DNA from 3 places in the Modestobacter lapidis genome. Region 3 is predicted to be linked to each of the others. Evidence: predicted binding sites of a transcription regulator. Region 3 holds the regulator's gene; each other region holds the start of a gene.
The links. Region 3 encodes LexA, which represses DNA repair genes until DNA is damaged. Its sites were predicted from a motif close to TCGAACANNTGTTCGA; they were not measured.
Positions count from the first base shown of each region.

Region 1 (9,546 bases), on a different contig from region 3:
TCCAGCAGCTCCCCCGCCCCCTCGGCCAGCGCGGCCCGCACGGCGGCCTCGGGCTGCTCGACGGGCACCACCAGGGCAGCGTCCATGTGCACCGGCGGGAACGTGGAGATGTGCGGCCCGACCGGCACGGGGGCGGCCGGCAGCGCGTCGACGTCGAGCTCCATCGCGCAGGTGCGGGCGGGCAGCTCGAGCGCAGCGCACACCCGCGGGTGCAGCTCACCGGCGTGGCCGACCACCCGGTCGCCGACGAGCAGTTCGGCGCAGCGCCCGGGGTGCCAGGGCGGCAGCTCGCCGGCGCGGACGGTCAGCTCGACGCCGGCCGTCGCGGCGACCGTGCGGGCGGCCTGCACCGCGTCGGCCCAGTCGGCCGGGCGCCCCGGCCCCCACCAGCCGCGCGGCTCGCGGTTGCCGGCCAGCGCCACCGCGACGTGCCACGGCTGGGCCGGAACCGCGCCCAGCAGCGCGGCCAGGGTCGCGTCGTCCGGGCGCCGGTCGACGCCGGGCAGCGGCGCGGGGGTGCGCTCGTCGCCGGGGAAGACCGAGCCGTGCTCGAACACGGCCAGATCACGCTGCCCGCGGGCGAGGTTGCGGGCCAGCGAGGCGAGCAGGCCGGGCAGCAGCGTCGTCCGCAGCGCCGGCTCCTCCTCCGACAGCGGGTTCCGGACCACCACGACCTGCCGCCGGGCGTCGTCCTCGGCCAGGCCGAGCGCGTCCAGCGCCGCCGTCCCGACGAACGGGTAGGACGGCGCCTCCACGTAGCCTGCCTCGGCCAGCGCGCGGCCGATGCTGCGGCGACGGCGCTGCCGCTCGGTGAGCCCGCGCCCCGGGGGCACGCTGGGCAGGACCGAGGGCACGTCGTCGTAGCCGGCCAGCCGGACGACCTCCTCGACCAGGTCGGCGGGGTCGGTGAGGTCCGGCCGCCACGACGGCGGGGTGACCGAGAGCAGATCGCCGTCGGCCTCGACCACCGCCCCGACCGCGGCCAGCGCCTCGGTCACCTGGGCCGGCGGGTAGGCGACACCGGCGATCCGGCCGGGCATCGCGACGTCGAGCCGGATGGCCGGGCGGGGCGCGCGGACGTCGAGGTCGACCGGCCCGCCGACGACGGTCGCCCCGCCGTACTCGCCGAGCAGCGCGGCGGCGCGGGCCAGCGCGACCACGGTCATCTCCGGGTCGGTGCCGCGCTCGAAGCGCTTGGCAGCCTCGCTGGGCAGCTTGTGCCGGCGGACGCTGCGGGCGATGCCGGTGGGCTCCCAGTGGGCCGCCTCCAGCAGCACGGCGGTGGTGGCCCCGCCCCCGGTGCTGCCGATCTCGGTCGAGGCGCCGCCCATCACGCCGGCCAGGCCGATCGGCCCGGTGTCGTCGGTGATCAGCAGGTCGTCCTCATCGAGCGCGCGGTTCGCGCCGTCCAGCGTGGTCAGCCGCTCCCCCACCGTCGCGCGGCGCACCACGATCGGGCCCGTGACGGCGTCCCGGTCGAAGGCGTGCATCGGCTGGCCGAGCTCGAGCATCACGTAGTTGGTGACGTCGACGGCCAGCGAGATGCTGCGGATACCGGACTGCGCCAGCCGGCGCCGCATCCACCACGGGCTCGGCGCGGTCGGGTCCAGGCCCTCCAGGGCCACCATGGAGAAGCGGTCGCAGCGAGCCGGGTCGGCGATCTCCACCGGCCAGGCGGGCGCACCCGACCAGGCCGGCGGGGTGGCCGCACCGGGATCGCGCCAGCCGACGCCCAGCCCGGTGCCCATCTCCCGGGCGATGCCGCGCATCGCCAGGCAGTAGCCCCGGTCGGGGGTGACGGCCAGCTCGACGACGGCGTCGTCCAGCCCGACGACGCCGGCCGCCGGGGTGCCCGGTGCCGGACCGTCCCCACCGCGGCCGAGCACCAGGATGCCGGCGTGGTCCTCGCCGATGCCGAGCTCGCGGACCGAGCAGATCATCCCGTCGGAGACGTGGTCGTACGTCGTCCGGGCGGCGATCGCGAAGTTCCCGGGCAGCACGGCCCCGGGGAGGGCGACGACCACGAGATCATCGACGGCGAAGTTGCGGGCGCCGCAGACGACGCCCCTTGGTTCCGCCTCGCCGACCTCGACCCGGCAGTAGCGGATCGGCTTCTTGAAGCCGGTCAGCTCCTCGATCTCCAGCACCCGGCCGACCACCAGCGGGCCGGTGGTCTCCGGCGGGCGGTGCACCTCCTCGACCTCCAGGCCCAGCCGCACGAAGGCGTCGTCGAGCTCCTCGACGCCGGTCTCCGCCGGCAGGTCGACGTGCTCGGCCAGCCAGCCGATGGGCACCCGCATTACTCTGCTACCTCAATCCAATGACGGTCGGTCACTGCTCTACCCCGAATGCTCGCGTGAACCGGACGTCGCCCTCGACGATGTCGCGCATGTCGCCGACGCCGTGGCGGAACTGCAGGGCCCGCTCGATGCCCATCCCGAAGGCGAAGCCGGTGTACTCGGCCGGGTCGATGCCGCAGGCCACCAGCACCCGCGGGTTGACCATGCCGCAGCCACCCCACTCGACCCAGCGCGGGCCGTCCCGGTGCTCGGGGAACCAGACGTCGAACTCCGCCGACGGCTCCGTGAACGGGAAGTAGGACGGCCGCCAGCGGGTGATCGCGTCCGCCCCGAACAGCTGCCGGGCCAGGTGGTCCAGCGTGCCGCGCAGGTGGGCCATGCTCAGGCCGCGGTCCACCGCCAGCCCCTCGAGCTGGTGGAAGACCGGGGTGTGCGTCGCGTCGAGCTCGTCGGTCCGGTACACCCGACCCGGCGCGACCACGTAGATCGGCGGGGTGCGGGACAGCATGGTGCGCGCCTGCACCGGGCTGGTGTGGGTTCGCAGCACCAGGCCGGAATCCTCGGGGGCCACGAAGAAGGTGTCCATCATCGTGCGGGCCGGATGGTCGGCCCCGATGTTGAGGGCGTCGAAGTTGAGCCACTCCGCCTCGAGCTCGGGGCCCTCGGCGATCCCGTAGCCCATCGCGACGAAGATGTCGGAGATCCGGTCGGTGAGCGTGGTCAGCGGGTGCCGGGCGCCCCGGGGGGTGCGGTCCCAGGGCAGGGTGACGTCGACCCGCTCCTCGGCCAGCACGCGGGCGTCCCGCTCGGCCTCCAGCTCGGCCAACCGGGCGGCGTGCGCCTCGGTGACGGCCGTGCGCGCCGCGTTCACGCGCTTGCCGGCATCGGAGCGGGCGGCCGGCGGGAGCGCGCCGAGCTCGCGGCGGGCCAGCAGCACCGGCGCGCGGTCGCCGAGGTGCGCCGGCCGGACGGCGGCCAGCGCCTCCAGGTCGGCAGCGGCGGCGAAGGCCTCGATCGCCGCGCCCACGGCGGCGTCGAGGGCCTCCGGAGACAGCGCAGCGACCTGCTTGGGGTCGTAGGGGTCGTTGGCGCCAGACACGGGACGCCATTCTGCCCGGCGCACCTACCCGTCCGCCCCCGGGTTCCCCATCGACCGATGAGGGGGGCCGGCGAGGACAGTCCTCCCTCCGACGACGACACCGGCCGCGTGCCGGGGAACCGGGGAACCGCCATGGCCGCGCTGACCTACAACTCGATCGCCTCGCTGGACGGCTTCGTGGCCGACGCGGACGGTGGTTTCGCCTGGGCGGAGCCGGACGAGCAGGTGCACCGCTTCGTCAACGAGCAGGAGGAGGGCGTCGGCACGTACCTCTACGGGCGCCGGACCTACGACACGATGGCCGTCTGGGCCGCCGACGACTGGCTCGCCGGCGCGCCGCCGTACGTGCGCGACTACGCGCGGATCTGGCGCGGAGCGGACAAGGTCGTGTACTCCACGACGCTGGCGGCGGTGACCACCGCCCGAACCCGGCTCGAGCGGAGCTTCGACCCCGCGGCGGTGCGGCAGCTGGTGGACCGGGCCGATCGCGACGTCGGCCTGGGCGGGCCGACCCTGGCGGCCGCAGCGCTGCGCGCCGGGCTGGTGGACGAGTGCTCGGTGTTCGTCGTCCCGGTGGTGGTGGGCGGCGGCACCCCGTGGCTGCCGGCCGGGCTGCGGCTGGATCTCGAGCTGACCGAGGAACGCCGCTTCGGCAGCGGCGTCGTCCTGTTGCGGTACCGCACCCGCCGCTGAGCGCGTCTGTCGTTGTCCACTGCGGTTCAGCGGCGCTGAGCGCAGCTGCCGCCGCGACGGACCGCACGCTCCCGCTCTCTCGACGTGCTCCTCCTCGACCGACATGGCTGTCGGTCCGACAGCCCGCCGGCGCGTCCTACCGAAGCGTCCTCAGTGGCCATATCCACCTTTTGACCAGGACTTTCACCTTGCGACGACAGTTCGCCGACGGTAGACTTCGAACACCAGTTCGAAGCGCTGCGGGAGGTGTCATGGGCGAGTTGACCTCGGCCCTGGACGCGCTGGCGGCCGATGACCTGAAGCCGATGTTCGGCCCGCAGCTGCTGGACCGGGCGTCGATGTTGCAGCAGGCGAGGAACCGGATCGATGCCGAGCTGGCCCGCACGGTGCGGGAGTGCGAGCTGACCCAGGCGCCCGAGCACGACGGGCTGAAGACGATGGCGTCCTGGGGGCGAGGTCACCTGCGGCTGTCCGCGCAGGCGGCGTCCCGGCTGGTGCACTCCGGCCGGGCGCTGGAACACCTCCCGGCCGTGGCGGCGGCCTTCGCCGCGGGTGAGGTGACCGCCGAGGCGGTGGCGGTGATCGCCCCGGTCGCCACGTCCGAGCGGCTGGCGGCGGCGGCCGATCAGGGTGTGGACGTGGCCGAGGTGGACGCGGCGCTGGCGCTGGCCGCGGCGACCCAGCCCTACGACACGCTGCGGGGCTGCGTGCAGCGCTACTGCGCCGCGCTGGATCCCGACGGCCCCGAGCCCGACCCCACCGAGGGCCGCCGGCTGGCCATCGCCAAGCACGCCGACGGCAGCATCACCGGCCGGTTCGACCTCGATGCCGTCGGTGGGGAGAAGCTGCAGGCCGCGCTGGAATCGATCGTGCAGGCCGCCCGGCCCCAAGGGGACACCCGCACCCGCGCCCAGCAGAACGCCGACGCGCTCGTCCAGTTGTGCGACAACCAACTGGCCTCGGGCCAGCTGCCGTTCCTGCGGACGGTGAAGCCGCACGTGGTCCTCAACCTCGACGTCGATGACTTCGCCGACCCGGCCACCGGTGCCGGCGCTGCATCCACCGGCTTCGGAGCGTGCATCTCCGCCGAGCGGGCCCGGTGGCTGGCCTGCGACGGCAGCATCTCCCGGATCGTGATGGGCCCCGACGGGGTCCCACTGGACCTGGGCCGGGACCACCGCGTGGTCACCCCCGCCCTACGGAAGGCCGTCGAGCGGCGCGACAAGGCCTGCGTGTTCGCCGGCTGCAACGCACCGACCTGGTGGTGCGACGTGCACCACCTCATCCACTGGATCCACGGTGGCGAAACCAACCTGACGAACTCAGCGCTCCTCTGTGAACGCCACCACACCAAAGTCCACCACGGCTTCCGCGTCGAACGACCACCCGACGGCCGATGGCGCACCTACCGCCCCGACAACACCGAGATCATCATCGGCCCACGGCTGTAACCGACCCGCGTCGCCGCGGGGTCCCGGTCGCTGATGGTGGCTCCATCAGAAGAGCCGGTCGGACGGGGTCGTCGGCTCGGCGCAGGCAGTGAGGTCGGGTCTGTGGTCGGCGGCGGAGGTGGGCCAGCGCTCAGCCCTGGGCGAGCTGGGTGGCGTAGAGGCAGATCGACGCGGCGACCGCCAGGTTCAGGCTCTCCGCCCGGCCGCGCATCGGGATGCGCACCCGGGCGTCGGCCAGCGCGGCCAGGGCGGGGTCCAGCCCGCGCGCCTCGTTGCCGAACAGCCACAGCACCGGCCCGGCGAGCAGCCCCTCCTCCGCGGCGGCGTCGAGCGCGACCTCTCCCCCGCCGTCGGCGGCCAGCACGGTCACCCCGGCGGCCCGCAGCACGGGGATCAGCTCCTCGAGCGGGGCGCTGCGCACGACGTCGACGTGGAACAGGCTGCCGGCGCTGGAGCGCACCACCTTGCCGTGGAACGGGTCGGCGGACCCGCTGCCGAACACCACGGCACCGGCGCCGCACGCGTCGGCGGTGCGCAGCACGGTGCCGGCGTTGCCGGGGTCGTTGAGCTCGGCCAGCGCCACGGCCAGCCGCGGCGGGTCGGCGGCCAGTGATCGGGCCGGCACGTCGCGCAGGGCACAGACCGCGACCAGACCCTGCGGGGTGACGGTCTCCGACAGCGACGCGGCGGCGCGCTCGGTCACCAGCCGCACCGGCACGCGGGTGCCGGCGAGCAGCTCGCCGTGCGCGGCGGCCGCGGCCTCGGTGGCGAAGACCTCGCGCACGGCGACCGGGTCACGGCCCGCCTCGGCGAGCGCCTCGGCGACCGCCTGGCGGCCCTCGGCGAGGAAGGCACCGGCATCGTCCCGGCCGCCGCGCCGGGTGAGCTTGCGGGCGGCCACGACGCGGGCCGAGCGCTCGGTCAGCAACGGAAGGACCCCGTCCCCCTCACGCCTCGCAGGCTCGGCGCGAGCCTCTGGACGGGGCCGACCGGCGTGCGAATGGCGAGAGGGAACGGGGTCCTCTTTCAAGCTGGGGTGGTGCTCAGGCGGCCTGGGTGGGGGCCTGGGCGCCGGTCGCCTCGGGGTTCGCGGCGAGCGCGGCCCGGGCGGACTCCACCAGCGCGGCGAAGGCGGCCGGCTCGCTGACGGCGAGCTCGGCCAGGACCCGACGGTCCAGCTCGATCCCGGCCAGCCGCAGACCCTGCATGAACCGGTTGTAGGTCATGTCGTTCTGCCGCGCCGCGGCGTTGATCCGGGTGATCCACAGCTTGCGGAAGTCACCCTTGCGGACCTTGCGGTCGCGGTAGTTGTAGGTCGCGGAGTGGAGGATCTGCTCCTTGGCCTTGCGGTACAGCCGCGAGCGCTGCCCGCGGTACCCGCTGGCGGCCTCGAGGGTCGTACGACGCTTCTTCTGGGCGTTGACCGCCCGCTTCACGCGTGCCACGTGGAAGCTCCTGTCTGCTCGTTAAGGGTGGCGGTCAGAGACCGAGGAGCTTCTTCATCCGGCTGGTGTCCGCCGGGGACAGCACCTCGGTGCCTGAAACGCGGCGCTTCCGGCTCGAGGACTTGTGCTCGAACTTGTGCTGGTTGTTCGTGTGCTCACGCACCAGCTTCCCGGTGCCCGTGACACGGATGCGCTTGGCCGTGCCCTTGTGGGTCTTGTTCTTCGGCATGTCCTCGTCCTCGTTCGTCTCTGTCGCCGGCCGCGGGGCAGCGCCCCGCGGCGTGGCCGTTGCGATGGCCGTCTCGGTGGTGCGGTGGTGCAGGTGCCGCGCCGGCTCAGGCCGGGGGCGCCTGCCCCTCGGCCGGTGCCTGCGCCTGCTCGGACGACGCGTGCTTCTCGGCCTTCGCGGTGCGCCGGACGGCGTCCGTCGCCGCCTGGTTCCGGTGCGGTGCGATCACCATGACCATGTTGCGGCCGTCCTGCTTGGGGTTGGACTCCACCGTCCCCAGGTCGGCCACGTCGCCCGCGAGGCGCTGCAGCAGCCGGTAGCCCATCTCGGGGCGGGACTGCTCGCGACCGCGGAACATCACGGTGATCTTGACCTTGTCGCCGCCCTTGAGGAAGCGCTCGACGTGGCCCTTCTTGGTCTCGTAGTCGTGCGGGTCGATCTTCAGGCGCAGCCGCATCTCCTTGATGACGGTGAGCGCCTGGTTCCGCCGGGCCTCGCGGGCCTTCTGGGCGGCTTCGTACTTGAACTTCCCGTAGTCCATGAGCTTGACGACGGGCGGCCGGGCCATGGGCGCGACCTCGACGAGGTCGAGCTCGGAATCCTGGGCCAGGCGCAGCGCTTCGCCGATCGGCACGATGCCGACCTGCTCACCCTCGGGTCCGACCAGGCGGACCTCGGGGACTCGGATGCGGTCGTTGATGCGGGGCTCGGTGATGGCCTCTCCTCTGCTGCCTGCGGTGAGGAGTCAGCGGCCCGGCCCGGGTCGAGGACGAGCAAAGGCCCCGTGAGCGATTGCTCACGGGGCCCACTCGCCGGCAGGCCGCACATGTCGGGAGCGACACGTGCAGCCACAGAGGGCGGCCGGAGCCGTCTCTGCGATCCGGGGACCTGGCTGCCTCGACGGCACCAGGTGGGAGCGGGCTCCTCTTGGTCGGCGACCCGGGGCGGGGTCACCGTTGGTTCGCGCGCCTCGATGTAGCGGGGGAGGCACGCCAATGCTACAGCGCCGCGGGGGTCGCCGTCATTCCCGGGTCCCGGGGTGCCTCACTCGTAGAGCAGCGGTGTCCTCGACGCCGGGTCGTCGGCCGGGGTGTTGACCGCGAGCAGGGCCCGCAGCCCCTCGACGGCGTCGACCGCCCGCCCCTTGTCGGCCGCCTGCACGGCCAGCACGGAGAGCTCGTCGCCGTTGCTGAGCAGCAGCGACGCCCACGGCGAGTGCCGGTCGAACCGCACCGCGCGCACCACCGACCAGGGCAGCTCGTGGGTGGCCAGCACGTTCCGTACCCGGATGCGCGTGGCATCGGCATCGACCCGCGGGCGGGCCATCAGCAGCACCCCACCGCCCAGTGCCAGGCCGAGCAGGACCATGGCCACCTGGTCGGCGGTCTGGAAGGCCACCACACCGGTGGTCGAGGACGTGAGCAGGACGGCGACCACGGTCATGACGGCCACGATGGCGGCGGCCGCGAGCACGCAGATCAGCCGCAGCCGATGGGGTACGGCCGACACCGGACGGGGGGCTGGTTCGACGGGCACCCCTCCATGGTGCACCGTGCCGCTGGCAGAGTGCCCCCACGTGGACGTCACCGGCACCGAACAGCACCAGGCCTGGCAGCACCGGACCCTTCCCCCGGTCGAGCAGCTGCGCCCGGACCTCTGGTCGATCCCGGTGCCCATCCCGAACAGCCCGCTGCGCTACGTGTCGGTGTACGCCCTCGCCGTCCCGGGCGGGATCGGGCTCATCGACACCGGCTGGGAGAGCGACGAGAGCTGGGCGGCGCTGACCGGCGGGTTGGCCGGGATCGGCGCCTCCATCGACGACGTCCGCGGCGTGCTCGTCACCCACATGCACTTCGACCACCTCGGCCTGGCCAACCGGGTTCGCCAGCGCTCCGGCGCGTGGATCGCCATGCACCCGGCCGACGCCGAACTGGTGGCCGGCTCGAACCGCCGGGACGTCGAGACGTCGGTTGCCGCCGAGGTCGAGTTCCTCGTCGGCCTGGGTGCCGACCGGGCCGAGGCGGTCGCCGATGTCGGCCCGGCCGAAGGAATGGCCCGCTACCTGCGGGCTGCCGTGCCCGACCGGCTGCTGGACCACGGCGACCTGGCCGACCTGCCCGGCTGGCAGCTGCGTGCGGTGCACACCCCCGGTCACACGCCCGGCCACCTGTGTTTCGCGGAGGAGCGCACCGGCCTGTTCTTCTCCGGCGACCACGTGCTCCCCCGGATCACGCCGAACATCTCCACGACCGTCGACGGGCTGGCCGACCCGCTGCGCTCGTTCCTCGACTCCCTGGCCGGCGTCCGCGAGACGGGGTCGACCGAGGTG
Region 1 covers NZ_BAAGVS010000002.1:474,154-483,699, reverse strand. Annotated here, with positions in the region: gene pheT (phenylalanine--tRNA ligase subunit beta) at 1-2,300, opposite strand, end outside; gene pheS (phenylalanine--tRNA ligase subunit alpha) at 2,332-3,399, opposite strand; gene ACYVG5_RS04940 (dihydrofolate reductase family protein) at 3,532-4,092, shown strand; gene ACYVG5_RS04935 (HNH endonuclease signature motif containing protein) at 4,344-5,543, shown strand; gene ACYVG5_RS04930 (TrmH family RNA methyltransferase) at 5,674-6,471, opposite strand; gene rplT (50S ribosomal protein L20) at 6,587-6,988, opposite strand; gene rpmI (50S ribosomal protein L35) at 7,023-7,217, opposite strand; gene infC (translation initiation factor IF-3) at 7,324-7,917, opposite strand; gene ACYVG5_RS04910 (PH domain-containing protein) at 8,262-8,753, opposite strand; gene ACYVG5_RS04905 (MBL fold metallo-hydrolase) at 8,794-9,546, shown strand, end outside.
Region 1: the regulator LexA is predicted to act here: its motif matches at 4,310-4,325, upstream of ACYVG5_RS04935 (HNH endonuclease signature motif containing protein).

Region 2 (9,546 bases), on a different contig from region 3:
GAGCGTGCACCGTCCCCGTGCGCCGTTCCTACCACTTCGAGAGGCCGTGATGTGGTTCACATCACAAAGAGGTCGACGGAACCGGAGGAACGTCTTCCGGCGCGGTACGGCGCTGTGGTGTGCTGCGCGTCACACCGTTGGACGACACCGGGAGTTCCGTTGAGCACACCGACCACCTCCGCGCCGCGCACGGTCCAGGTCGGCGACGTGACCGTCGCCGTCCAGGAGTACGGCGCGGGTGACCCGCTGCTCATCATCAACGGCACCAGCCAGTCGCTGGGGTTCTGGGCCGACCTCGGGCCGGCCTGGGCCGGGCAGCACCGGGTGATCACCTACGACCTGCGGGGCATGGGCGGGTCCGAGCGGGGGTCGGGCGAGATCAGCGTGGCCTCCCTGGCCGCGGACGCGCTGGGGCTCCTGCAGGCGCTCGACATCGAGCGGGCACACGTCCTCGGCTACTCGCTCGGCAGCGCCGTGGCGCAGGAGCTCGCGCTCGCCGCACCTGACCGGGTCGCCTCGCTCGTCCTGTACTGCACCTGGGCGCGGACGGACGGATTCCAGCGGGCGATGCTCACCGCCCTCGCCCACCCGTGGCGGACCGGCGACCTGGAGGCGGCGCTGGGCGCGCTCGGCGTCGCGTTCTCACCGCAGCTGCTCGACGACCCGGCCTTCGGTGAGCTGATCCAGGAGCTGCTGCCGCTGTTCCCGAGCACCGAGGGGCAGATCCGGACCACCGCCGAGCAATGGGACGCCGACCTCGCGCACGACACGCTCGACCGTCTCGGCCGGATCACCGCCCCCACGCTGGTGATCGCCGGCGAGCAGGACCTACTGACCCCACCGTGGCACGGCCGGCAGGTCGCCGACACCATCCCCGGCGCGCGCCACCACCTGTTCACCGGGCCCGGCTCCAGCCACGCTCTCGGTGTGGAGCGGGCCGAGGAGTTCGTGCCGCTGGTGGCGGGCTTCCTCGGCGAGCAGTCGATCCGCTGACCCGTTCACGCCCAGCGCGGATCCGGCGGCAGCCGCGGGTTGAGCAGGTGCGCGACCAGCGCCGTCCAACCGGTCTGGTGGGTGGCGCCGAGCCCCTCGCCGGTGTCGCCGTCGAAGAACTCGCTGAACGTCGGGTGCTCGCGCCACAGCGGTGAGTCGCTGGCCTCGATCCGGTCGCCGTCGGCGGGGCGCTTGCCGTTCACCGGCCGGAACAGCCGGGTGAGGCTGTTGTCGATCAGGTCGGCGGCGTCGACGAGGGTGCACCGGTTGCCCGAGCCGGTGGGCAGCTCGATGGTGAACGAGTCGCCGTAGTGCCGCCCGAGGGTGCGCAGCTTGTCGGCGAGCAGCACGTTGACCGGGAACCACACCGGCCCGCGCCAGTTCGAGTTGCCGCCGAACAGCCCCGTCCGCGACTCCCCCGGCTCGTACTCGATCGAGGCGTCCCGCCCGCCGACCCGTGCGATGAGCTGCCCGGTCGACTTCGACAGCGACCGGATGCCGTAGGGCGAGAGGAACTCCTCGGTGTCGAACATCCGGGTCAGGATCCGTTCCAGCCGGTCCTTGTCGACCAGGGAGAGCAGCATCTTGCGGCCTTCCGGCGCCGACCGGCTGCGCAGCGGCGCCATCAGCTCCGGCCGGCGGCGCTGCAGCCAGCGCACCCGCTCGGCGACGTCCGGCACCTCCGCGGTGACCCAGCCGGGCACCTCGGTGGCGCCCAGGATCGGCAGCAGCCCCACCATCGAGCGCACCCGCAGCGGCTCGGGCACGCCGTCCGGGGCGACCAGGACGTCGTAGAAGAAGCCGTCGTCCTCGTTCCACAGCGACATGCCGTGCGAGCCGAAGGAGTTCATCGCCTCGGCGATGGCCAGGAAGTGCTCGAAGAACTTGGTCGCGGTGCCGTCCCACGCCTGGTCGAAGCGCGACAGCTCGAGGGCGATCTTGAGCATCTGCTGGCAGTAGAACGCCATCCAGCTGGTCGCGTCCGACTGCTCCAGCCGGTACCCCGGTGGCAGCGGCGCGGACCGGTCGAACAGCGCGATGTTGTCCATCCCGAGGAAGCCGCCCTCGAACACGTTCGACCCGTCGGCGTCCTTGCGGTTCACCCACCACGAGAAGTTCAGCAGCAGCTTGGTGAACACCCGAATGAGGAACTGCTGGTCGCGGTAGCCGTCGATCCGGTACACGTGCCACGCGGCCCAGGCGTGCACCGGCGGGTTGACGTCGCCGAACGCCCACTCGTAGGCCGGCAGCTGGCCGTTGGGGTGCATCGCCCACTCGCGGCACATCAGCAGCAGCTGTTCCTTGGCGAAGTCCGGGTCGACGTGCGCCAGCGGGATGGTGTGGAAGGCGGTGTCCCACGCGGCGAACCACGGGTACTCCCACTCGTCGGGCATGGAGATCACGTCGGCCAGCGCCACGTGCCGCCAGTGCGTGTTCCGTTTCCCCGGGGCGGCACGCGTCGTCGGCGACGGGACGTCGGGGTCGCCGTCCAGCCACTGGGCGACGTCGAAGCGGTACAGCTGCTTGGTCCACAGCAGCCCGGCGTACGCGCGCCGGGCCACATGCCGGTCGTCGGCCGACAGGCCGGGGTGGATCACCGAGGCGTAGAAGTCGTCGGCTTCCTCCTTGCGGCCGGCCAGCACGGCATCGAACTCCGCGCCGAACATCGCCTCGTCGGGGGCCGACGGGCGCAGCCGCAGCTTGACCGTGACCGTCTCGCCCGGGGCGACGGCGTCCCAGCGGTACCAGAACGCGGCCTTGGTGCCGGAGTCCGCCGGGTTGAGCCCCGTCCGGTCGCCGTGGACGACGGCGCGGTCGACGCCGTCCTTCGGGTAGCGGCTGGCGTTCCGCTCGGCGCCGAAGAGCGCGACGGCGTTGGTCTCGTTGTCGCAGCACAGCACGGTGGGCGCTCCCTCGGCCGCGAGCACGTAGCGGCCGAGGAACCCGTGCTCGGCCTCGACCGCCTCCAGCCCGTTCACGGTGAGCGTGGGCGCGAGCAGCTGGGTCAGCAGGCCCTGGCGCTTGTCGCCGCCCCACGCCCAGGTGTTGCGGAACCAGACCTGCGGCAGCAGGTGCAGCGGCGCGGGGTCGGGGCCGTGGTTGGTCGCTGTGACGGTGATGCAGACGTCGTCCGACGATGCCTTCGCGTACGTCATCTGGACGTCGAAGAACCGGTTCTCGTCGAGCACGCCGGTGTCGGACAGCTCGTACTCGCGCTCGTCCCGGGTGCGCTGGGCGTTCTCCGCGCGCAGCTGTGCGTAGGGGTACTCGGCCTGCGGGTAGCGGTAGAGCCACTGCATCCAGGAGTGGGTCGGCGTGCCGTCAATGGCCCACCAGTGCTCCTTGGCGTCCTCGCCGTGGTTGCCCTCGTCGTTGGTCAGGCCGAACAGCCGCTCCTTCAGTACCGGGTCCTTGCCGTTCCACATCGCCACGGAGAAGTTGAGGAAGCCGTAGCGGTCGCAGATGCCGCCGAGCCCGTCCTCCCCCCAGCGGTAGGCGCGGGAGACGGCGTGGTCGAAGGGGAACCCGGCCCAGGCGTCGCCGTCGGCGGAGTAGTCCTCGCGGACGGTTCCCCACTGCCGGCCGGCCAGGTACGGGCCCCACAGCCGCCAGGGCGCCGACATGTCGCTGGACTCGGCGAGCCGGGCGTGCTCGGCGCTGCGTGGCGCGGTGGCGTCCTGCGGGCCGGGTGGTGCGAGCGGTACGGAGCGAGGGTCGTCGTGCGGGGCTGACACCCCGGCCACGATGCCACGCGTTCCGGGGCCCGCCGTGTCGCGCGTGACAGGAGAGGGTCCGCGGGGCCAGGAGCGATGAGCATCACCGCCCGGCGCCTCCGTACGGTCGGGGTCGTCCGGTGCCCCCAGCGGCGACCGTCCCCCCTCCGACCCCGGGAGTTCTGCTGAAGCTGTCCATCGTCGATCTCGGCACCGTCGCGCCCGGGACCACCGAGGTCGAGGCGCTGGCCGACTCGCTCGCCGTCGCCCGCCATGCCGATGACCTGGGGTTCTCCCGCATCTGGTTCGCCGAGCACCATCTGAGCCGGTCGGGTGCCTCGCACCACCCGGAGCTGCTGATCGCGGCGGCCGCCACCGGGACCCGGGGCATCCGCCTCGGCTCCGGCGCGGTGCTGATGAACCACTACAGCCCGTTCAAGGTCGCCGAGATGTTCAAGCAGCTCGAGGCGATGGCACCCGGCCGGATCGACCTGGGCATGGGGCGGGCCACCTCCGGACCGGTGATCGACCTGGCGCTGCAGCCCGACCGCCGCCAGCAGGCCCAGCCCGACCACCAGCAGGTGGTGCTGGAAACCCTGGCCTGGCTGTACGAGGCGTTCCCCGAGGGGCACGCCTTTGCCGGGAACCCGTTGATGACGACGGTCCGCGCCGTTCCGCAGACCTGGCTGCTCGGCTCCAGCCCGAGCGGCTCGAACCTGGCTGCCGGGCTCGGCATCGGCTACACGTTCGCCGGGTTCATCAACCCGGCCGGCGCGGCGCGGGCGCTGCGCAACTACCGGGCCACCTTCCAGCCCCAGGGGTTCGGGCTGGACGAGCCGCGCGCGATCCTGGCCGTGAACGTGACCGTCGGCGACACACCTGCCGACGGCCGGCACCTGGCGAACTCGGCCAAGGGGTTCTACGCCCGGCTGGGCCGCATGGGCGATGGCGCCACCATCCCCTCGGCGGACGACGGAGCCCGGGAGCTGACCACCGCGCAGGCCGACGAGCCGACGACGATCGTCGACGGCCGGTGGCCACGCTTCCTCGCCGGCGGCCCGGACGACGTGCGGACCGCGCTGGAGCAGATGGTGGCGGAGAGCGGCGCCGACGAGCTCATGGTGCAGAACCTGATCGCGGACCCCGCCGACCGGCGGCGCTCGCACGAGCTGCTCGCGGAGGCGTTCGGACTGCGGCCGCGTTCCGGCTGACGCCGACGGTGAACCGCCCGCCGCAGCCGGCTGGCCGGGCGCGCGGCGCGGCCGCCGGTGCGAGTTCCCCCGCAGCGCCGCGGGTCGGTCGTGCCGGTGGACAGGCAGCTACCAGCGGGGTCCGATGATTATCTCGGTGTTGTCGGGGCGGTAGGTGCGCCATCGGCCGTCGGGTGGTCGTTCGACGCGGAAGCCGTGGTGGACCTTCGTATGGTGGCGTTCACAGAGGAGCGCTGAGTTCGTCAGGTTGGTCTCGCCACCGTGGATCCAGTGGATGAGGTGGTGCACATCGCACCACCAGGTCGGTGCGTTGCAGCCGGCGAACACGCAGGCCTTGTCGCGCCGCTCGACGGCTTTCCGTAGGGCGGGGGTGACCACGCGGTGGTCCCGGCCCAGGTCCAGCGGGACGCCGTCGGGACCCATCACGATCCGGGAGATGCTGCCGTCGCAGGCCAGCCACCGGGCCCGCTCGGCGGAGATGCACGCTCCGAAGCCGGTGGATGCAGCGCCGGCACCGGTGGCCGGGTCGGCGAAGTCATCGACGTCGAGGTTGAGGACCACGTGCGGCTTCACCGTCCGCAGGAACGGCAGCTGGCCCGAGGCCAGCTGGTTGTCGCACAGTTGGACCAGGGCGTCGGCGTTCTGCTGGGCGCGGGTGCGGGTGTCCCCTTGGGGCCGGGCGGCCTGCACGATCGATTCCAGCGCGGCCTGCAGTTTCTCCCCACCGACGGCATCGAGGTCGAACCGGCCGGTGATGCTGCCATCGGCGTGCTTCGCGATGGACAGCCGCCGCCCCTCGGTGGGGTCGGGCTCGGGGCCGTCGGGGTCCAGGGCGGCGCAGTAGCGCTGCACGCAGCCCCGCAGCGTGTCGTAGGGCTGGGTCGCCGCGGCCAGCGCCAGCGCCGCATCCACCTCGGCCACGTCCACACCCTGATCGGCCGCCGCGGCCAGCCGCTCCCCGGTCGTGATCGGGGCGATCACCGCCACCGCCTCGGCGGTCACCTCCCCCGCGGCGAAGGCCACGGCGACCGCGGGCAGGTGCTCCAACGCCCGGCCGGAGTGCACCAGCCGGGACGCCGCCTGCGCGGACAGCCGCAGGTGACCTCGCCCCCAGGACGCCATCGTCTTCAGCCCGTCGTGCTCGGGCGCCTGGGTCAGCTCGCACTCCCGCACCGTGCGGGCCAGCTCGGCATCGATCCGGTTCCTCGCCTGCTGCAACATCGACGCCCGGTCCAGCAGCTGCGGCCCGAACATCGGCTTCAGGTCATCGGCCGCCAGCGCGTCCAGGGCCGAGGTCAACTCGCCCATGACACCTCCCGCAGCACTTCGAACTGATGTTCGAAGTCTACCGCCAGGCAGGGCCATGCACAAGCTGAAAGCGCAGGTCAGCGTCCCGCACGGTCAGCGATCAGTCGGTCACCGCACGACCAGCAAACGGTGGAGCCCGAGCCGCTCAGCGCACCACCGGCCGGACGCCGAGCGAGCGCACCGTGTAGCGGTCGCCGTAGACCGACCAGGCCAGCGGCGTGTCCAGCGCGAGGTTGCCCTGCTCGAGGAAGCGCCGCTGGGCCGTGTCCACCCTGCTGGTGTCGCGATGAGCGACCTCGGTGCGCATCGCCGCCACGCGGGCGTCGAGGAAGGCGTCGAGGTAGGCCTCCGTGTCGCCGCCGGCGGCCGGGGCGGGGGCTGCACGCAGCGCCGTGGCCCGGATGCCGCCGAAGCTGTACGGGGAGTCGCCGGGACCGTGCATGACCATCGCGTCGAAGTAGGCGAACTGGCCGAGCACGGGGAGCCCGTCGGCGATCGCCTGCTCGACGGCCGGGCGGAAGTAGCCGACGTCGATCCGGTGGTCCTGCGCCTGGCGGAACAGCGGGTCGGTGGCGGCGGCCCACCAGGCGGCCTCGAACGCACGGCCGAGGCCGTTCTGGGTGGCGCGGCCGATGCCGCGCTCCTGCTCCCGCCGCACGGCGGGGAGGTACTGCTCGAGCACGTTGCCCGGCGCCAGGGTCGAGTAGTGCTCGAGCAGGGCGGTCATGTCGCCGCACGCGCTGCAGAACCCGATCAGGCCGGCGGTGTAGCCGCGGTTCTCGGCGGCGACGCCTTCCACGTTCCACTCGATGTAGCCGTACTGCGCCCGCCAGTCGAGTGAGGAGTTCTCGGCGCTGGAGACGAGCTGCATGGCCAGGTCGCGCTTGTCGGCGTCGAAGAGCGTGGCCGGCGTCTCCGGCTCGGCGGGTGGCGGATTCACGGGCGAACCCTGCCCCGGCGGGGCGGTCGACGGCGCGGGGTCGGTCGACCCGGTCGTCGCCGTGCCGAGGGCGGCCAGCGCGATGACGACGGCGGAGACACCGACGGCCAGCCCGAGGTGCCGTCGCTGCTGCCACAGGCGATGGGACGTCCGGCTGGCGGCTCCGGCCTCCGCCTGGTCCGCGCGAGGGTCGTCGAGGACGTCGGCCCGTGCCACCGGTCCCCTCCCCGTCGATCCGCCGCTCAGGAGAGCTGCGCCGGCCCCCGTGCGGCTGATGGTAGGCCCGCGCCACCTGACCATCGGCCGTCGTCGTTCCGGTTCAGCTCTCGCAGGCGACGCCGTCGTCGTCCCGGTCGAGCTTCGGCGCGTAGCCGGGGCCTCCCCGGTACAGCGGCGCGGCACCGGCGGCCTTGGCCGCGGCGCAGTTCGCGAAGGCACCGCTGACGCTCGGTGCGGGGGCCGGGAGCGGTGCCGGCGCGGGAGCCGGAACGGGCACCGGGACCGGCGCCGGGACGACGACGTCGGCCCTGGGCCGCTGCGCGACCGTCGCCTGCGGGGCCGGGACCGGGGCAGGCGTCGTCCGTGCGGGGACGGTGGTGACGACGCCGCCGGGCAGCGGCTCGGCGGGGCAGGCGCTGAGCACGGTGGCGATGGCGTTGCGCTCGGCCTGGGTCATCCACAGTCCGTAGGCGACCTTCACCGCGACCTGGCGGGCGACGTAGGCGCAGCGGTAGCCCTTGTTCGGCGGCAGCCAGGTGGCGGCGTCGCCGTCACCCTTCTGCATGTTCAGCGGCCCGTCGACAGCGAGCAGGTTCAGCTGGTCGTTGGCGAAGGCGAGGCGCTTGGCCGGGTCCCAGCCCTGGGCGCCGGTCTGCCAGCTGTTGGACAGCGCGACGACGTGGTCGATCTGGACGTCGTCGCTGGTGTCCTGCCCGCGCTGGAAGGCGATGCCCGTTCCGGAGTACGGGTCGGCGAGGGCGCCGGTGAGCACGACGCAGTTGCGGGTGCCGGGCCTGAAGGTCTCCGCGGTGAGGTCGCGGGCGAGGACGTCGTTGCGGGTGTCGCAGCCGTTGCGGTCGGTGTCGCTCCACGCGGCGCCGAACAGGCCGCGGTCGTAGCCGGTGCGCGGCGCCCGGCCCTGCACCGGGACGGCGGCGAGCGCGGCCAGCGCGGTGGTGCTCTCGGCGTTCTCGACGGCCGTGTCGGTGGCGGCGTCGCTGAGCAGTCCGGTCGCGGGGTCGGCCGCGGTGGGCGCGGTGGCGGCCTCCTCGGTCTCGACCTTGCGCAGCGCCGCCTCTGCGGCCGCGGTGGCGGCCTCGAGGTCGGCGGTGGGTGTCGCCGTGGGCGCTGACATGGCCGCGGCCGGCTCCGCTGCCGGCGCCAGGACACCGCCGACGGTCAGGACGGCGACGACGAGGACCAGGACGACCGCGGCGACGAGCGCCAGGACAACGGGGCGCCGCTTGCTCGGCTCCGGCGTCGGGGCGGCGGCCTGCTGGCGCACGGGCGCTGCCGGTGGGAGCTGGAACCGTGCCGTGTCCTCCCGGGCCGGGGCGATGGTCCCCCCGGTGGCGACGCGCCGGAACGTCTCGAGAGCGGCGAGGGGGTCGGCCGAGTCGAACGGGAGCTGGACGTCCTTGGCGCGGACGACGGCGCCGGGCAGGGTCGCGGCGACCTTGCGGGCCGCCGATCCCGCGGCGGTGAGCCGCAGCGCGTTCACGTAGAGGGTGACCGGCCGCTCGGTCGGTTCGGTCGCGACCAACCGCAGGTAGTCGGCGGTGCCGGCACCCCCGGGCGGGGTGGCGGCGAAGCCGAGCTGCTCGGCCCGGTCGACGACCCCGCGGACCGGTGTTCCGGGGTGGCGGGACTCCCACTGGGTCAGGAGCGCCTCGACGGCAGGCGGATGAGACGACGACATGAGCGGACCCCCGGGGACGAGCGACGAACCACGCCATCCTCGGTTCGCGGCTGCTGCCGGCGGGCTGCGACAGGCCGACCGGCCGGCGCCGTCGTCCCACCGCTCACACGCACCTCCGGCGTCACCGCTGCACCGTGCTCGCTCCCGTGCGGCGGTGGCTCCGGGCCGAATCAGGCGGAGCGGACGGCGCTGGTCAGGTCTCCGGGCCGGAACTCGCCGTGGTGCAACCCGACGGCGTCGAGCAGTTGCCCGAACGGCATCGGGCGACCGTGGAACCAGCCCTGCGCGTGGGTGCAGCCGATGGTGCGCAGCACCTCGCTCTGCTCCTGGGTCTCCACGCCCTCGGCGATGACATCCAGGCCGAGGGCGGAACACATCGACGCCAGGCTTGCCACCATCTGCTGGCGCCGCGGCGAGGAGTCGACGGTCGCCACGAAGGACCGGTCCAACTTGATGATGTCG
Region 2 covers NZ_BAAGVS010000016.1:27,118-36,663, reverse strand. Annotated here, with positions in the region: gene ACYVG5_RS15135 (alpha/beta fold hydrolase) at 160-993, shown strand; gene ACYVG5_RS15130 (MGH1-like glycoside hydrolase domain-containing protein) at 999-3,728, opposite strand; gene ACYVG5_RS15125 (MsnO8 family LLM class oxidoreductase) at 3,848-4,918, shown strand; gene ACYVG5_RS15120 (HNH endonuclease signature motif containing protein) at 5,027-6,226, opposite strand; gene ACYVG5_RS15115 (chitosanase) at 6,372-7,382, opposite strand; gene ACYVG5_RS15110 (GmrSD restriction endonuclease domain-containing protein) at 7,486-9,084, opposite strand; gene ACYVG5_RS15105 (bifunctional diguanylate cyclase/phosphodiesterase) at 9,255-9,546, opposite strand, start outside.
Region 2: the regulator LexA is predicted to act here: its motif matches at 6,245-6,260, upstream of ACYVG5_RS15120 (HNH endonuclease signature motif containing protein).

Region 3 (9,546 bases):
TCACCGACTGGGCGATCCGGATGTCCGGGTCGTCGGTCATGCCGGCCGGCTCGAAGCGCATGTTGGTGAACTTCTGGATGTAGGTCTCCAGCGGCACACCGTGCTGCAGTGCCAGAGAGATGCCGATCGAGAAGGCATCCATCACGCCGGCCAGGGTCGAGCCCTGCTTGCCCAGCTTCAGGAACACCTCGCCGAGGCTGCCGTCCTCGTACATCCCGGCGGTCATGTAGCCCTCGGCGCCGGCGACGCTGAAGGACGTGGTGACGCTCGTGCGCTTCTTGGGCAGCCGCTTGCGCACCGGGTGCGAGAGCGCCGACGCCGGTGCGGCCTCTGCCACCGTGGCCTCGGCCTTGGTGCCATCGTTCTTGCCCTTGCCGCCGGACAGCGGCTGGCCGACCTTGCAGTTGTCGCGGTAGATGGCCAGCGCCTTCAGGCCCATCTTCCAGCCCTGGAAGTAGATGTTCTCCACGTCCTCGACGGTCGCCGTCTCGGGCATGTTGACCGTCTTGCTGATGGCGCCGGAGATGAACGGCTGCACGGCGGCCATCATCCGGACGTGGCCCATCGGGGAGATGGCCCGTTCGCCCATCGCGCAGTCGAAGACCTCGTAGTGCTCCGGGCGCAGGGTGGGCGCGTCGACGACGTGCCCGTGCTCGGCGATGTACTCGATGATCGCCTCGACCTGCTCCTCCTGGTAGCCCAGGCTCTTCAGCGCCCGCGGAACCGTCTGGTTGACGATCTGCATGGAGCCGCCACCGACCAGCTTCTTGAACTTGACCAGCGAGAAGTCCGGCTCGATGCCGGTCGTGTCGCAGTCCATCATGAAGCCGATGGTGCCGGTGGGTGCCAGCACCGAGGCCTGCGCGTTCCGCCAGCCGTTCTCCGTGCCGACGGCCAGGCACTCCTGCCACTGGGCGGTGGCGGCCTTGAGCACGTCGGCGTCGTCGGCGCCGACCGGACGGATCGAGTCGTTGGCGGCGGCGTGCTTGCGCATGACCCGGGCGTGGGCGTCGGCATTGCGGGCGAACCCGTCGTAGGCGCCGACGATGCCGGCCAGTTCGGCCGAGCGGCGGTAGGCGGTGCCGGTCATCAGCGAGGTGATGGCCGCGGCCAGGGTCTGGCCACCGCGAGAGTCGTAGGCGTGGCCGGTGGCCATCAGCAGGGCGCCGAGGTTGGCGTAGCCGATGCCCAGCTGCCGGTAGGCGCGGGTGGTCTCACCGATCGGGTCGGTCGGAAAGTCGGCGAAGCAGATGGAGATGTCCATCGCGGTGATGACCAGCTCGACGGCCTTGACGAAGGTCTTGGCGTCGAACGTGCCGTCGTCCTTGAGGAACTTCATCAGGTTCAACGACGCCAGGTTGCACGAGCTGTTGTCCAGGCTCATGTACTCCGAGCACGGGTTCGAGGCGTTGATCCGCCCCGTCTCGGGGTTGGTGTGCCAGTCGTTGATGATGTCGTCGTACTGGATGCCCGGGTCGGCGCACTCCCAGGCGGCCTTGGTGACCTTGCGGAACAGATCGCGGGCGTCGACGCTGTCGATCACCGAGCCGTCCGAGCGGGCGCGCAGCCCGAACTCGGTGCCCTCCTCGACCGCCCGCATGAACTCCTCGTTCACCCGCACGGAGTTGTTGGCGTTCTGGTACTGGACGCTGGTGATGTCCTTGCCGCCGAGGTCCATGTCGTAACCGGCGTCGCGCAGCGCACGGATCTTGTTCTCCTCGCGCGCCTTGGTCTCGACGAACTCCCCGATGTCGGGGTGGTCGATGTCCAGGACGACCATCTTCGCCGCGCGGCGGGTGGCGCCACCGGACTTGATGGTGCCGGCGGAGGCGTCGGCGCCCCGCATGAAGGAGACCGGGCCGGAGGCGGTGCCACCGGAGGAGAGCAGCTCCTTGGAGGAGCGGATGCGGGAGAGGTTCAGGCCGGCGCCGGAGCCGCCCTTGAAGATCAGCCCCTCTTCGCGGTACCAGTTGAGGATCGAGTCCATCGTGTCGTCGACGGCCAGGATGAAGCAGGCGCTGACCTGCTGCGGCGAGGCGGTGCCGACGTTGAACCAGACGGGCGAGTTGAAGCTGAACACCTGGTGCAGCAGCATCCAGGTCAGCTCGTGCTCGAAGATCTCCGCGTCGCCCTCGGTGGCGAAGTAGTCGTGCTCACGCCCGGCCGCACCGTAGGTGAGCACCACCCGGTCGATGAGCTGGCGCAGGCTGGTCTCGCGCTGCGCGGAGCCGACCGCACCGCGGAAGTACTTGGTGGTGACGATGTTGGTGGCGTTGATGCTCCACTCGGCCGGGAACTCCACCCCGCGCTGCTCGAAGTTGATCGAGCCGTCGCGCCAGTTGGTCATGACGACGTCGCGGCGCTCCCAGGTCACTTCGTCGTAGGGGTGCACGCCGGGCGTGGTGTAGACGCGCTTGACCTTGAGCGCCTTCGCGCGGTTGGGCGCCTTGCCGGTGCCGCGCCGGGGGCGGCTGGTCGAGAGGCGATCGGTGGTCTCGGTCATGACGTGGAGCTCTCCCTGGTCGTGTTCGCTCGGGTGGTGCGGGGGGCGGCTGGGGAAGAGCCGCGCGTGTGGAGCGCTGGTGCGTGGCTACCCGCTGGTGCTGACAGTTCCGGTGGGTCCGGCGGCGGGAGCTACCCGGCGCCGGCGGTGGAGGGGTTGCGACCGGCGCCACGCCGACGGACGGGCGGGTCCAGTGGCAGGCCCGGGAGCGGCGGAGTGCCGCCCGGCAGGTGCCGGGCACGCAGGTCGGCGATCTCCTTCTCGAAGTCCTCGACGGACTCGAAGGAGCGGTAGACGCTGGCGAAGCGCAGGTAGGCGACCTCGTCGAGTTCCCGCAGCGGCCGCAGGATGGCCAGCCCGACGTCGTGGCTGGGGACCTCCGCCGAGCCGAGGGCCCGGACCGCATCCTCGACCCGCTGCGCCAGCAACGCCAGCTGATCCTCACCGACGGGCCGCCCCTGACAGGCCCGCCGCACACCGGCGACGACCTTCGCCCGGTCGAACGGCTCGCTGACGCCGCTGCGCTTGACGACGGCGAGGACCGCCTCCTCGACGGTCGTGAACCGCCGCCCGCAGCCCGGGCAGGACCGGCGACGCCGGGTGGTGGCGCCCTCGTCGGTCTCCCGCGAGTCGACGACCCGGCTGTCGGGGTTGTGACAGAAGGGGCAACGCAACGGCTCGTCTCCTCTCGCGGCGGGGACCACCTCGGCCAGGGCCGGGGCCGCTCCTGTGGACTCACCCGGGGACATCCGGTGGATGCGAGGGGGAGAACGTGTGGAGCGGGTGTGGACGGGACTTACAACTGTGTAACCACTAGATGTTGTGGTCAGACCGTACGACTGCCCCCACAGGTGTGCAAGCTCTGCGGGGCGTGTCGTGTTCCACCACGACCCGCGGGACCGCCGCACCCCTCGGGTCACAGCTTCCGGGCGCCTGGCGGAGCTCCCGACGGGCCGCTCCGCGGGCCAGCGGTCGAGCCGGCGAACGCCGTCCGAGGGGCGCTCCGGAGTGGCAGCGACCTGGAGTGCAGCGACCCGTATTGCAGCGACCCGGGCAGGGCCGCCCCGGAGTCGCTGTTCGCGGTACCCGGGACAACTGCCGTCAGGGCAGCTGCAGCACCTGGCCGGGCACCAGGATGGTGCCCTCGAGGTCGTTGACCTCCGCGATCGCGTGGACGACGGCCCGGGTGTCCTCCTCCGGCGCCAGGCCCACCGCGATCGACCACAGGGTGTCCCCGGATCGCACGACGATGCTGCTGTCGCCGGCCAGCCGAAGACCGCCGGCCTCGCCGTCGAGCACGGTGGCGGTGACGAGCACGGCGATGACGATGCCCGTGGTGATCGCGAGTCCGGCGACCAGCCGGCGGCCGCGGCGGGTCAGCCGCAGCGGCGGGAACGCCGGCTCGGCGCGGCCGGCCGATCCGGGATCAGCGGCGCCGACCCTCCGCGCACCGGCACAGCCGCCGCGGACCGGCCGGACGACGGCCACCCCCGCGCCGCCTGCGGCCCGACCCCCGGGGCGTACGGCAGTACGGCGCGCGATCACCGGCGCAGCGGCCGGCGGACCACCGATGCGGGCCGCTCCGACCCGCATCGGCAGCGCCGGGTGGCGGGATCGGGACGGGGCCGTCCAGGACCGGCCGACCGGGCCCCCGCTGAGCTGCACACTGGTCATCGGGCTCACTCCCTCCATCGCCGGCATCCGGCACCACGCATCGAACGTCTGTTCGATCCGAACTGTGCGATGTCTACCGCACCCCGCCGACAGGAACACCCCGACACGGCGTCCGCTTCGAACATGTGTTTGAAACGGGGGGCCTCGAGGCGCTACCCTCGTGTCGATCAACGACGGCGCTCTCCGACCCCCGCCCAGCCGGCGGCTCGGCGGGCGCCCGTGGACGAGGGTGCGCAGACGAGCTGCCCGGCGCGCGGCCGGGCGAGGGGGACACATGGCGGTCGACAACGGGACACCGGAGAACGCACCGGGCGCTCCTCGCCGCAAGCGGGCGAGCACGCCGGCGGAGGCCGGCGGCGCGGCCGTCCGCGAGTTCCCCGACCGCGGCGAGGCCGGGGACGGGCTGACCCAGCGTCAGCGGCGGGTGCTGGAGGTCATCCGCGACTCCATCGAGCGACGCGGCTACCCGCCCTCGGTCCGGGAGATCGGCGAGGCCGTGGGGCTGTCCTCGGCGTCCTCGGTGGCCCACCAGCTGTCGGTCCTGCAGCGCAAGGGCTGGCTGCGCCGCGACCCGAACCGGCCGCGGGCGCTCGACGTCCGCCTGCCCGGCGAGGTCCCCGGCGAGGCGCCGGCCACCACGGCCGCGGGCACCGCCGCCGCGCTGGCCGGGTCCGGCGCGGCCAGCGGCACGGACGAGGCGACCGCCCCGGTCCCGACCTATGTCCCACTGGTGGGCCGGATCGCCGCCGGTGGGCCCGTGCTGGCCGAGCAGGCCGTCGAGGACGTGTTCCCGCTCCCCCGCGAGCTGGTCGGCGAAGGCACGCTGTTCATGCTGAAGGTGGCCGGTGACTCGATGGTCGACGCGGCGATCTGCGACGGCGACTGGGTGGTCGTGCGCCAGCAGCCGACGGCGGAGAACGGTGAGATCGTGGCGGCGATGATCGACGGCGAGGCGACCGTCAAGACCTACAAGCGCCGGGACGGCCACGTCTGGCTGCTGCCGCATAACCCGGCGTACCAGCCGATCGCCGGCGACGATGCCACGGTGCTCGGCCGGGTGGTCACGGTTCTGCGCCGGCTCTGAGGCGCGACCCGGATCAGGCGTGCCGGCGCAGCCTGCCCCAGGTCCAGACCACGATCGTGGCCACCACGGCGGCGAGCAGGGCGGCCACGACCGGCGACACCGTGTCGCGCTCGCTCCCCGCAGTGGCCGAGCTGGCCGACGGGTCGGTCGGGGCCGCAGCCGCCGGCGTGGCCGTGCTGTCGAAGGGCACCACGGTCACCACCGACGGGAGCCCCTCGCCGGCCACCACCAGGTCCCGGCTGTTGGCGGCGAAGCTGATCGCCTCGCCCTGCGGCGCCTCGGGCAGCGCCACCCGCACCGGGGCGCCGTGCAGTGCACCGACCACGTCCGAGCCCGTCAGCGGCCAGACGTAGGCGTCGGTGTAGGTACGCAGCGCCAACCGCTGCCCGTCCACGGACACCGCCCCCCCGGTGACCAGCAGCTGCCCGGCCCGGCCGACCGGCCCGCCCGGGGTGCCGGTGAGGGTGAAGCCGAGGTCGGCGACCTTGGTCATCGGCACGGTGGCGCCATCGGCGAGCGGGGCGTCGGGGCGGTAGACGGCGCTGGCACCCAGAACCTCCTTGGTGACCAGGTACGGCGTCCCGTCGGGGGCCAGCAGCAACGCTTCCGCGTCGTGCGGGCCGTCGGGATAGGTGAGCCGGGTCAGCGAACTGGTGCCGTCGGGGCGGAGCCCGATCATCGCCACCGTGGCCCGGTCCTGCCGGTTGTCGCCGGTATCGGCCAGCCACAGGGTGCCGTCGGCGGCGAGGGCGAGGTCCTCGGGGTCGTACGGGTCGACCTGCGCGGAGCGCACCTCGCCGACCGCGCACGTGGCATCGAGAACGTAGACCTCGGCCCGCGAGCCCCCGTCGTTCATCGCGAGCAGCGTGCCCCCGGCGGTGGCGAGGCCGGAGAGCTCGGGCAGCCGCGGATCGCCGATCGAGCACTGGGCGACCGGCGCCGCGTAGGCGCCCTCGGCCGCCTGGGCCGCAACGGGGAGCACCGCCCACATGAGGGCCATCGGGACGACCGCCAGCGCCCGGCCGGCCCGCGCGCTGCCACCGGCCGGGTCAGCCCGGCGTACGCCCTGGTCTGGCATGCGGCCAGCGTGACAGCAGGTGCTCGTCGAGCAGGTGAACCACGCCCAGCAGCAGGATGCCGACCGCCGCGCCGACGACCGCATCGGTGACCCAGTGGAAGTCCAGCGCCACCATGGCCACACCGGTCACCACCGGCCCCAGGAGGCTCAGCACCCAGGCGGCGCGCTGCACCCGCTCCGGCAGCCCGAGCTGCACCACCTGCCAGCGGGCGACGCCCCACATGAGGACGGCGTTGGCGACGTGCCCGGAGGGGTAGCTCGCGCCGTCCCGGTGGAAGAAGGACCCCGGGTAGGCCGGGGCCGTTCGCCCGGCGCCCCACTTGAAGGCGTACACGACCGTCGTCAGCAGGATGAGCGCGAGCAGTACCCGGACCAGCACCAGGGGGAGGGCGGGGCGCCGACGCCAGGCGACCCAGCCGACCAGCGCCGCCAGGACGAGGACGATGAAGCCACGTCCACCGGCCTGCGTGAACACCCAGATCGGCCAGTAGGCGTCGGAGTTCCGCAGGTCCCAGGCGCTGACGATTTCGGAGACCCGCAGGTCCATCCGCTCCAGCCGGCCCCGGCTGAGCAGGTCGGCGGTCACGGCCGTGGTGAGCAGCGTGGCCACGAGCAGCAGCCACCACGGGGGGCGGCCGATCCCGATCACCGGGCCGGCCGGCCGGGACGTCGGGTTCCCGGCCGACTCCGCCGTCCGCTGCACCGCACCGCTGGCCACGGCGCCACGGTACCGGCACCGTGACCTGTTCGTGATCCTCCACCGCTGCGGAGTCCACGACCGGGTCGGCGCGGTCCCCCGGCCGGGTGGCCCAGCCGGACGGAGCAGCACGATGGGCCGGACCACGTCGGCCCGGGTCGCAGCGGGCGACCCGGACCGATGAATGGCACGTGCTGCTCAGCCGACGGGCGCGGCGAACCCCTCGAGCGCGGCGGCCAGACCGGCATCGACCCGGGCGGTGAGCCGGGTGCCCTCGGCGGCGTGCTCCTCGGTCAGGACCTCGCCGTCGCGGTGCACCCGGGCGACGAGGTCGCCCCGGTCGTAGGGCACCAGCACGTCCACATCGACCGAGGGGTGCGGGAGCCGGGCGGCGATGACGTCGCGGAGCGCGTCGATCCCCGCGCCGGTGCGGGCGGACACCCACGAGGCGCCGGGCAGCGCCTGGCGGAGCGCCAGGACGTCGTCCTCGCTCATGGCGTCGACCTTGTTGACCACGATGAGCTCGGGCACCGCCGCGGCGTCGATCTCGCCGAGGACGACCCGGACGGCGTCGATCTGGCCGAGCGGGTCCGCGTCGGAGCCGTCGACGATGTGCAGGAGCAGGTCGGCCGCGGCCACCTCCTCCAACGTCGACCGAAAGGCGTCGACGAGCTGGTGGGGCAGGTGCCGGACGAAGCCGACGGTGTCGGTCATCGTGTACTCGCGGCCCTCCGGCGTCTGCGCCCGGCGGACGGTCGGGTCGAGGGTGGCGAACAGCGCGTCCTGCACCAGGACACCGGCGTCGGTCAGCCGGTTGAGCAGGCTGGACTTCCCGGCGTTGGTGTAGCCGGCGATCGCGACGCTCGGGGTGGCGTTGCGGTCACGGGAGTTGCGCTGCGTGGCCCGTGCCGTCGCCATCCCGGCGATCTCGCGGCGCAGCTTGCTCACCCGGGCCCGGATCCGTCGCCGATCGGTCTCGATCTTGGTCTCACCGGGGCCACGGGTACCGATCCCGCCACCGCCGGCGACCCGGCCACCGGCCTGCCGGCTCATCGACTCACCCCAGCCGCGCAGGCGCGGCAGCATGTACTGCATCTGGGCCAGCTCGACCTGGGCCTTGCCCTCCCGGCTGGTCGCGTGCTGGGCGAAGATGTCCAGGATCAGCGCGGTCCGGTCGACCACCTTGACCTTGAGGATCTTCTCCAGCTGGTTGAGCTGACCGGGCGTCAGCTCACCGTCACAGACCACGGTGTCGGCACCGGTGGCGGCGACGATGTCGCGGATCTCGTTGGCCTTGCCCGAGCCGACGTAGGTGGCGGCGTCGGGCTTGTCCCGCCGCTGGACGAGGGCCTCCAGCACCTCGGAACCGGCGGTCTCGGCCAGCGCAGCGAGCTCGGCCAGCGACCGCTGCGCGTCACTCGCCGTCCCCTCGGTCCAGACGCCGACCAGCACCACTCGCTCCAGGCGCAGCTGGCGGTACTCGACCTCGGTGACGTCGGTGAGCTCGGTGCCCAGGCCGGCGATGCGGCGCAGCGCGCCGCGCTCCTCGAGGGCGTAGGAGCCGGTGGTGTCGTCGAGGGTGTCCCAGTTGCCGGCGGGAGCTGGGCGGGTGGCGCCGGCGGCGTCGGTCGGGTGGGCCTCGGGGGCCGGCGGGGAGCCCGCGGCCTCGTCGGATCCCGCGGCCGCGTCGTCGCGAAGGGCTCGGTCCTGGGCTGTCGTCATCGTCTCCAGCGTGGCACGCCCCGTCGACCGGGGCACCTGAGTTGTCGTCATCACCGGGTACAACACCTCAGCCCTCCGGGTGCATCCCGAAGTAGACCGACCACTTGTCCCCGCCCGGGTCGGGGGGCCGGCGGGCGTATTCGTCGAGCAGGGCGTGGAGGCGGCGCCGGAATTCCTCGAGCTCCCCGGCCGCCAGCCGCAGCCCGAGACGGGAGCTCTCCAGCCGGGCCTCCCCCACCGCGGCGACCTCCTCGAGGAACGCCGCGAGCAGCGGGTCGCGGGCCGCGGCGGGCCGGTCATCGACGTCCATCAGCCAGCTCTTGCCCGTGGCCCGGTAGGGCACCTCGCGTGCGCCGCGGACCCCGCGCCGCTCGGGCTCGGGAGCGAGGAAGCCGGTGTCGACCAGGGTGCGCACGTGGTGCAGCACGGTGGCCGGGTTGCGGCCCAGCCGGGTGGCGATCTCCCTGTTGGTCAGCGCCCCGTCCAGGCACAGCCGCAGGATCCGCAGCCGGACGGCGGAGGCCAGCGCGCGGGCCTCCGCGTCGGTGGCGGACCGCCGCTCGCCGGCCACTCCCGGGCGCGGCGAACCGTGCGCGGCAGGCCTCTCCCGGTTCATCCGCCCGAGCGTAGGCCGACGCGCCGGACATTGATTGACACTTCCCAATCACTGGCGCAGGCTCCGCCCATGAGCCCGTCGACCCAGGCGGCGCCGCACGGCACCCGCAGCCTCTGGCGACACCGGGACTTCGGCCAGCTGTGGGCGGCGGAGACGGTCAGCCAGCTGGGCA
Region 3 covers NZ_BAAGVS010000026.1:48,568-58,113, reverse strand. Annotated here, with positions in the region: gene ACYVG5_RS18920 (vitamin B12-dependent ribonucleotide reductase) at 1-2,503, opposite strand, end outside; gene nrdR (transcriptional regulator NrdR) at 2,635-3,177, opposite strand; gene ACYVG5_RS18910 (LysM peptidoglycan-binding domain-containing protein) at 3,605-4,177, opposite strand; gene lexA (transcriptional repressor LexA) at 4,452-5,261, shown strand; gene ACYVG5_RS18900 (esterase-like activity of phytase family protein) at 5,275-6,339, opposite strand; gene ACYVG5_RS18895 (phosphatase PAP2 family protein) at 6,311-7,057, opposite strand; gene hflX (GTPase HflX) at 7,235-8,758, opposite strand; gene ACYVG5_RS18885 (winged helix-turn-helix domain-containing protein) at 8,826-9,374, opposite strand; gene ACYVG5_RS18880 (MFS transporter) at 9,444-9,546, shown strand, end outside.